Pseudoduganella dura: one gene and its partner. The protein of the gene in region 1 interacts with the protein of each later gene in a pairwise test. Links are inferred from orthologs where the notes say so. Each region holds a gene or a part of one and is shown on either strand. Other genes may lie near its edges.

Region 1 (4,477 bases):
CTACTTCCAGTACGACGACGCCCGCCACGAACTGCGCGGCGAGCGCACCGGCAAGCGCTACCAGCTGACCGACCGGGTCACCGTGCAGGTGGTGCGCGTGGATCTCGAAATGCGCAAGATCGACCTGCGCCTCGCGCCGAGCGAAACCGAAGGCATGGCGGCGCCGGCGGCGCCGCGCGGCGGGCGCAAGGGGCAGGCGTTCGAGGACGACGGCTTCGGCGACGAAGGCGGCAAACCGCGCCGCGGCAACACGCGCGGCGGTCCATCGCGCAATGGCGCGGGCGGCAAGGGTGGCGGCGGTGGCGGCGGTGGCGGCGGCAAGGGGGCCGGCCGCGCCTTCGCGCAGGACAGCGCGCCGCGCAAGGTTGCCGACGAAGCCGTTTCGCCATACAAGGGCAAGGCGAAACGGGGCGGCAACGACGATGTGGCCGAGCCGGTAGCCGCCGCTCCGGCCCCTTCCATTTCGCTGCTGCCGCAGTTCGACTTCGAAGCGAAGCCGAAGGGCCGCGCCAAATCCACCGCGCCGGCCAAGGGCGGCAAGACCCAGACGGCTGCGGGCTCGGCCGCAAAGCCGGCAGCCGCCGGTGCCGGCAGCAAGACCCGCAAGAAACGCTGATTTTTCGCGCCGCGGCAGCCGCCGCGGCGCATCCTCCGGCGAACCCCGTTCGCCACATAAGAACCACGTACCATGTCCAAGAACAAAATGATTTTCGGCTTCCATGCCGTCACCTCGCGCCTGCGCCATGAAGCATCGTCGGTCGAAGAGATCTTCGTCGACGCCACGCGCGACGACCGCCGCATGAAAGACCTGGTCGCCAACGCCAAGGCGGCCGGCGTGCGCGTGATGCCGGTCGACTCGGCCCGCCTCGACAAGATCGTCGGCACCCGCCGCCACCAGGGCGTGATCGCCTTCGCTTCGCAGCTGGCGCTGGCCCGCAACCTCGACGAGCTGCTCGATGCGATCGAAGGCCCGCCGCTGCTGCTGGTGCTCGATGGCATCACCGATCCGCACAACCTGGGCGCCTGCCTGCGCGTGGCCGACGGTGTCGGCGCGCATGCCGTGATCGTGCCGAAGGACCGCGCGGTCGGCCTGAACGCCACCGCGGCCAAGGTGGCCAGCGGCGCCGCCGAGACCGTTCCATACATCACCGTCACGAACCTGGCGCGCACGCTGCGCGAGCTGAAGGAGCGCGACATCTGGCTGATCGGCACCTCCGACGACGGCGAGAAGGGCCTGTACGATGCCGACTTCACCGGCCCGACGGCGCTGGTGATGGGCTCCGAAGGCGAAGGCATGCGCCGCCTCACGCGCGAAACCTGCGACATGCTGGTCAGCATCCCGATGTTCGGCTCGGTCGAGAGCCTGAACGTCTCGGTCGCTTCCGGCGTCTGCCTGTACGAAGCGCGCCGCCAGCGGATCGCCAGGGAAGGCTGACAAGGTTTCCGGCTGCCAGGCCGTCACCCGGCTGCCGGCCCGGGCCATCGCGCATGCGGGCGGCCCGGGCAGGCATTCGTCGCCATCCATCGCTGCAGCAAGCCCAGCCTGCACACTGCCTGCCGATGCGCTACCATCGAGCTACCGCCCCCGACTCCGTGCAACCATGTTCCGCCACCTGCGCCAAGACATCCGCAGCATCATCGAACGCGATCCCGCCGCCCGCAGCGCCTGGGAGGTGCTGACGTGTTATCCGGGCCTGCAGGCGATCATCGCCCATCGCGCGGCGAACTGGTGCTGGCGCCATGGCCTGAAATGGCCGGGGCGCTTCATCGGCTACCTGGCGCGCATCGTTACCGGTATTGAAATCCATCCCGGCGCCACGATCGGCCGGCGCGTCTTCATCGATCACGGCTTCGGCGTGGTGATCGGTGAAACCGCCGAGATCGGCGACGACTGCACGATCTACCAGGGCGTCACGCTGGGCGGCACGTCGCTGTCGCCGGGGACCAAGCGCCATCCCACGCTCGAGCGCGGCGTGATCGTCGGCGCGGGCGCCAAGGTGCTGGGCGGCTTCACGGTGGGCGAGTACGCCAAGGTGGGGTCGAATGCCGTGCTGCTGAAACCCGTGCCGCCGGGCGCCACGGCCGTCGGCAATCCGGCCCACATCGTGCGCAAGCACGACGGCCATGCGGAGCGCCTGTTCGCGGCCTATGGCGTGACGCCGAACGGCGACGACCCCATGTCGAAGGCGCTGCACGGCCTGATCAACCATGCGGCGGCCCAGGAACAGCAGATCGAACGCATCGTCGCGCTGCTGAAGGCGCATGGCATGCATAGCGGAGAAATCGATGCGGTCGGCAAGGCCGACCCCGCGCAATTGAACAAGCTGGTCGATTAAGGAAAATCATGACAGACGTAGCAAACAATCCGGCAGGAAATGCCCCCGCGCCGGACGCGCAGACCGATACGCTGGACCCGTTCGAAATCCGGGTGCTGGCCGTGCTGGCCGAGAAGGAAGCGCTGACGCCCGATAACTATCCGATGTCGCTGAACGCGCTCACCAACGGCTGCAACCAGCTGTCGAGCCGCGACCCGGTGATGCAGATCTCGGAAGACACGGTGGCCGACGTGCTGGCCCGCCTGACCGAGCGCCGCCTCGTCAACGCCGTGACCGCCGCCGGCGCGCGCGTCACGAAGTACGAGCACCGGATGCGCATCAAATGGTCGCTGGAACAGGAAAAGCTGGCCGTGCTCACGATCCTGATGCTGCGCGGCCACCAGACCGCCGGCGAGATCCGCACGCGCACCGGCCGCCTGCACGAATTCAAGTCCGTGGCGGATGTGGAGAACGCGTTGCAATTCTTGATCGACAAGTATCCGCCGGTCGTCGCCAAGCTGGCGCTGGCACCCGGCACGAAGGAGCCGCGCTATGGCCAGCTGCTCGGTGGCGAGATCCAGCTGGCGCGGGAAGAAGCGGGCTACGGTACCGCGTCACTGGCGCCGGGCGGCGCGTCGCGCGGCGATCGCGTGGCCCAGCTGGAGCTGGAAGTGCAGCAGTTGCGCGCCGACTATGCGGCGCTGGCGGAGCAGTTCGAGCAGTTCAAGCGGCAATTCGAATAGGCGGCGCACCGGCCGCGGCGATACCGCGCAATTCTGCCAGGCCATCGGCCAGCGGGAATGTCTCGCTGGCCAGCAGGCCGTCCACCAGCCGGATGGCCAGCGCCAGCGCGGCATTGGCCACGGTGCCGCAGCGGAACGGCAGGATCAGCCGGTAACGGCCCGGCATTTTCGGCACGCCGCCGACAAAGCCCATCATGACTTCATCACCCGTGAGGCGATGCAGCTCGATCGCCACGCTCTGGATCAGGCGTGCCAGCTGCAGGCCGCGGCCGGGGGCATCGACATCGTCGCCCACCACGCCGATCAGGCTGCGCCCCTGGCGCAGGCCCGGCAGCGCCTGCTTCAGGCGCGTGCGCAGGTTCTGCATGTCGCTGGCGGAGAAGGGAGTAGGGTGGCCGAGATCGAGGATGCTCAGCAGGCAGGGCTCGGTGCAGTAACGGTTGGCACCGTCGAGATAACGCTGGTCGATTATTTTCATTTTGTAACCATCCTTCAAAAACAACAACCAACGCGAGACCGGAAGGTCTGGCGCTGGTGGAATGGTTGCATTATCTCAATGGGGAGGGCCGGGCGGCATCGGTGCGGGTCTGGTAGCGCTGTAAGACAGGGCTTACAGCTGAGCAGTGAGCCCCCGCGCTGCTGTTTTTGTCGCCGCCCGGCAATCGGATCGCAGTCCCTGTGTTCAACCCTCTTCGCGGCGGCTGCGCAGCCAGATGGCGCCGGCGATCATCGCGACGCCCGCGGCCACGCCGACGATCATTTCCGGCGTTGCCACGGCAGCCCATGACGATTGATAGATCAGGTCGAATGCCGCCGCCGGCCCCTGGGTGTTGGCGGCGATATCCATGTCGCGCGCCCGCTCCCGGACGCCGCCGGCCATCAGCCAGGTACCCGGCATCACGCCGATCAGCAGGCGGCTGATGAATTTTTCGATCAGCCATCCGGTGTCGACGGCTTGCCGCAAGCCCTTCTCGGCCCAGGCGCAAAGGATCATCGCAATGGCCGGCACGCCTACCGCCCACAGGAATGCCTTCGAACGGGCCCAGGCGGAAACCAGCAGCAGCCAGCCCACAGTCGGCAGCGCCCAGAGCGCATACACCGGCAGCAGCGAGAACATCTTCAGCGGCCCGAGCCAGAACTGCGGGTGCGACAGCACCGGCGGGAACATGTTGACGCCCTTGAGGGCGAGCGCCGTCATGCCGATCGCCATCAGGATCAGCGACGTCGCGAGCTCCACCACGATGATCAGCAGCGGAATGCCCAGCAGCGCCACGGCCGCCTTCGACAGCACCGTCGCGGTATCCGATACGGGCAGCGATTTCCAGAACAGGATGCTGCGGTCGCGCCGTTCGTCGTACAGCGCGCCCAGGCTGTAGAAGAACACCATGAACGCCAGCGACAGGTACAGCGGCAGCGCGC
Region 2 (3,831 bases), 3.0 Mb from region 1 along the record:
CGGTGCGCGAGCAGACGGTCATCCATGCACTGCAGGGCTTGCTGCGCTTCGTGAACTAAGGTCATTGCGGCGCGGCGCCCTGCCGGTGCCGCCATGCCTTCCCGGCACGTCCGGTGCCGGCTTTCCCGTCGCCCGGCATGACCGGGGTGCGCGGTGCCGGTGGCGCATCGCTGTTGTCCATTATCCACATTCCCGGGCCCGCGCGTTCGCAAAGACGCCCGGCGAACACTTCCCTGTCTCTCCTGCACGCCGCTGCGTGGCTGACCGCCCCCTTTCGCGGGTTGCATCGGCGTGCTCATGCGACTAATATGTGAACATCTATTCAAATGTTATCGATGAGATGAACACCTCCCCTTCCGTTCACGAAGAATCGGTTGCCCAGCTGGCTGACCTGTTCCACCTGCTGGGCGATCCGACCCGCCTGCGCATCGTGCTGGCCTGCGTGCCGGCGCCGATCGCCGTCAGCGAGATCGCCGCCACGCTCGAGCTTTCCAGCTCGCTGGTCAGCCACCACCTGCGCCTGCTGCGCGCGGCCCGCATCGTCAAGGCCGAGCGGCAGGGCAAGCAGGTGTTTTATTCCACCGCCGATGCGCACATCAGCGGCGTCCTGCGCGACATGCTCGAGCATATCGCCGAACCTTCCACCGGAAACGACGTATGAGCGGCCACCATCACCATGACCACGGGCACGGTCACCACCACCACGGCGATCCGGCCGACCACGGCCGCGCGTTCGCCATTGCGATCACGCTGAACGCGATCTTCGTCGTGGTCGAATTCGGCTACGGCTTCATGGCCAACTCCACCGCGCTGATGGCCGACGCGGGGCACAACCTTTCCGACGTGCTGGGCCTGATGCTGGCGTGGGGCGCCGCGATCCTGGCCAAACGCGAACCGTCGCGGCGCTATACCTACGGCCTGCGCAGCAGCTCGATGCTGGCCGCGCTGTTCAACGGCATGCTGCTGATGGCGGCCTGCGGCGCGATCGCATGGGAAGCGGTGTTGCAACTGATCAACCCGGTGGTCGTGCATGGCCCCACGGTATCGGTGGTGGCCGGCATCGGCATCCTTGTCAACGGCATCTCGGCCTGGCTGTTCATGAAGGGCAGCAAGGACGACCTGAACATCCGCGGTGCCTACCTGCACCTGGCGGCCGACGCGGCGATTTCGCTCGGCGTGCTCATTTCCGGCCTGGCGGTGATGTTCACCGGCTGGCTGTGGCTCGACCCGCTCGTCAGCATCGGCATCGTGGTGATGATCGTGGCCGGCACCTGGTCGCTGCTGAAGGAGTCGCTGCGGATGATGATGGCGGCCGTGCCGGGCAGCGTGGATTCGCGCAAGGTGGAACAGTTCCTGCGCGCCCGGCCGGGCGTCACCGGCGTGCACGACCTGCACATCTGGTCAATGAGCACCACGGAAACGGCGCTCACGGCGCACCTGGTCATGCCCGCCGGCTATCCGGGCGATGTGGCGATGGACGACATCGCGCGCGGCCTGCGCGAGCAATTCTCGATTCATCACAGCACGCTGCAGACGGAGATGGGCACCACCGAACATGCCTGCTGCCTGGGGCAGAACGGACAGGCGCACGGGCATGGCGATCACGAACACGAACACGAACACGAACATGCCCACGACCACGACCACGAACATGAGCATGAGCACGAACATGCCCACGGCCACAAGCATGATCACAAGCATGGCCATGCCCATCAGCACTGACGGTGCCGACGGCGGCCCGCACCGGGATGCCGGTGCCAGCCGCCAGGGGCTGGCGGCCCGTCAGTCCGCCAGCCCCGCGAACAGCTGCGTGCTCAGGTAGCGCTCGCCGAACGATGGAATGATCGTCACGATCACCTTGCCTTCGTTTTCCCGCCGCCACGCCACCTGCACGGCGGCCCACAGCGCGGCACCGGCCGATATGCCTACCAGCAACCCCTCCTCGCGCGCGGCCCGGCGCGCATAGTCGAACGCGTCGTCGTTCTTCACGGCGATCACTTCGCCGTAGACATGCGTGTTCAGCACGGCCGGCACGAAACCGGCGCCGATGCCCTGCAGCGGGTGCGGTCCCTTGGTGCCTTTCGACAGGATCGGCGATGCCTCCGGCTCCACGGCGATGCACTGGAACGACGGCTTGCGCTCCCTGATCACTTCGCCCACGCCGGTGATCGTGCCGCCGGTGCCCACGCCGGCCACGAGGATATCGATCTTGCCGTCCGTGTCGCGCCAGATTTCCTCGGCGGTGGTGCGGCGGTGGATGTCGGGATTGGCCGGGTTGTTGAACTGCTGGGGCATCAGGTAGCGGCGGTCCGACTGGGCCATTTCCTCGGCGCGGCGGATCGCGCCCACCATGCCTTCGCCGCCCGGTGTCAGCACCAGCTCGGCGCCATACGCGCGCAGCAGCATGCGGCGTTCGCGGCTCATCGTCTCGGGCATTACCAGCGTGCACCTGTAGCCGCGGGCGGCGCAGACCATCGCCAGCGCGATGCCGGTGTTGCCGCTGGTGGGTTCGAGGATGATGGTGTCCGGCCGGATCAGGCCGGCCTGCTCGGCCGCCGCGATCATCGACAGGCCGATACGGTCTTTCACGCTGTGGGCCGGATTGTAGAATTCCAGCTTGGCCAGCAGTTGCGCGGGCGCGCTCCCTGCCGGGCCGCCTTGTGTCAATCGATTTATGCGGACCAGCGGGGTATTGCCGATCAGCGCGGTCACATCGTTCGCAACGTTCATCGAGGTCTCCACACGAAGGTGAGGAGACCAGTGTAACGCCGCGGCTTACTTCACGTCGAGCAGTTCGACGTCGAAGATCAGTGCCGAGTTGGCCGGAATGTTGGGCATGGCGCGCGCACCATACGCCAGGTTCGACGGGATGATCAGCGTGCGCTTGCCGCCGATCTTCATGCCGGCCACGCCCTGCTCCCAGCCCTTGATGACCTGGCCGGCGCCGAGCCGGAACTCGAGCGGTTCGCCGCGGTCACGCGACGAGTCGAACTTGCGGCCCTTGTGGCCCTTGGCCATCGGGCGGTACAGCCAGCCGGTGTAGTGGACCGACACGGTGCCGCCGGTGGCCGCTTCGCGGCCGGTACCAGCCTTGGTGTCGTTGACGATCAGCTGTTCGGCGGCGGGGCCGATCGTGGCCGAGCCCGGCACCACGGGACCGGCCGGCGCCTCCTGGGCGGCGGGCGCTTCCTGGGTGGCGGGCTGCGCCGGGTTTTCCGGCCCGGCGGGCGGGGTCTGGGCGTGGGCGAACGAGGCGGCGCACAGCAGGAGGGACAGCACTGGAGCGGACAGACGGGTCATCATGTATTCTTTCTGTACTGGTTTTGAGGCGGCAACATGATATCAAATGAACCTGAAGGCGGGCCATTTGCCGGGCCAATTACAGGACCGACCCGCAAACTTTTCTTCGCGCTGTGGCCGGACGAAGCGGCGCGCGCCGCGCTGGCCGCGCTGCAGGCCCCGGTGGCAGGACGGCTGACGCCGCCCGACAAGCTGCACCTGACGCTGGCCTTCCTCGGCCAGGTGGCGGCCGGCGCGGTGCCGGCCCTGCTCGATATCCGCGACCGGCTCGACGTGCCGACGCTGCGGCTCGTGATCGACTGCTACGGCCATTTCGCGCGGCCACGCATCGCCTGGGCCGGCATGACGCGGGTGCCGCCCGAACTGGTGGCGCTGCATGAAGAGTTGATGCGCAGGCTGGAAGCCTCGGGGTTTTCCGCCGCCACGCACGGCGTGTTCAAGCCGCATGTGACACTGGCGCGGGAAGCCAGGCTGGCACCGCCGGAAGCGCCGGCAACGCCGGTGGCGTGGACCGTGGACCGGGTGGTGCTG

Evidence for each region. The genes of interacting proteins can lie anywhere in the genome.
Region 2: the proteins of cysE (region 1) and cysK interact in binary tests that used the Escherichia coli proteins (3 or more experiments, as listed by UniProt). The link is inferred for Pseudoduganella dura from one-to-one orthologs.

Annotation. Positions count from the first base shown.
Region 1 is NZ_WNWM01000002.1:746,885-751,361, reverse strand. What follows is about bases 620-3,468. They hold cysE (serine O-acetyltransferase), read left to right. Parts: upstream 620-1,601; coding sequence 1,602-2,336; downstream 2,337-3,468. Other genes in these bases: GJV26_RS03450 (cyanophycin synthetase family protein), read right to left, coding at 3,039-3,468; GJV26_RS03455 (YceH family protein), read left to right, coding at 2,345-3,058; rlmB (23S rRNA (guanosine(2251)-2'-O)-methyltransferase RlmB), read left to right, coding at 689-1,435. Outside these bases: rnr (ribonuclease R), read left to right, coding at 1-616; more of GJV26_RS03450, read right to left, coding at 3,469-3,536; GJV26_RS03445 (hypothetical protein), read right to left, coding at 3,741-4,477.
Region 2 is NZ_WNWM01000002.1:3,771,711-3,775,541, reverse strand. What follows is about bases 757-3,531. They hold cysK (cysteine synthase A), read right to left. Parts: upstream 2,731-3,531; coding sequence 1,783-2,730; downstream 757-1,782. Other genes in these bases: thpR (RNA 2',3'-cyclic phosphodiesterase), read left to right, coding at 3,337-3,531; GJV26_RS16550 (FKBP-type peptidyl-prolyl cis-trans isomerase), read right to left, coding at 2,776-3,300; GJV26_RS16560 (cation diffusion facilitator family transporter), read left to right, coding at 757-1,722. In the rest of the region: GJV26_RS16570 (CinA family protein), read left to right, coding at 1-59; GJV26_RS16565 (ArsR/SmtB family transcription factor), read left to right, coding at 341-661; more of GJV26_RS16560, read left to right, coding at 658-756; more of thpR, read left to right, coding at 3,532-3,831.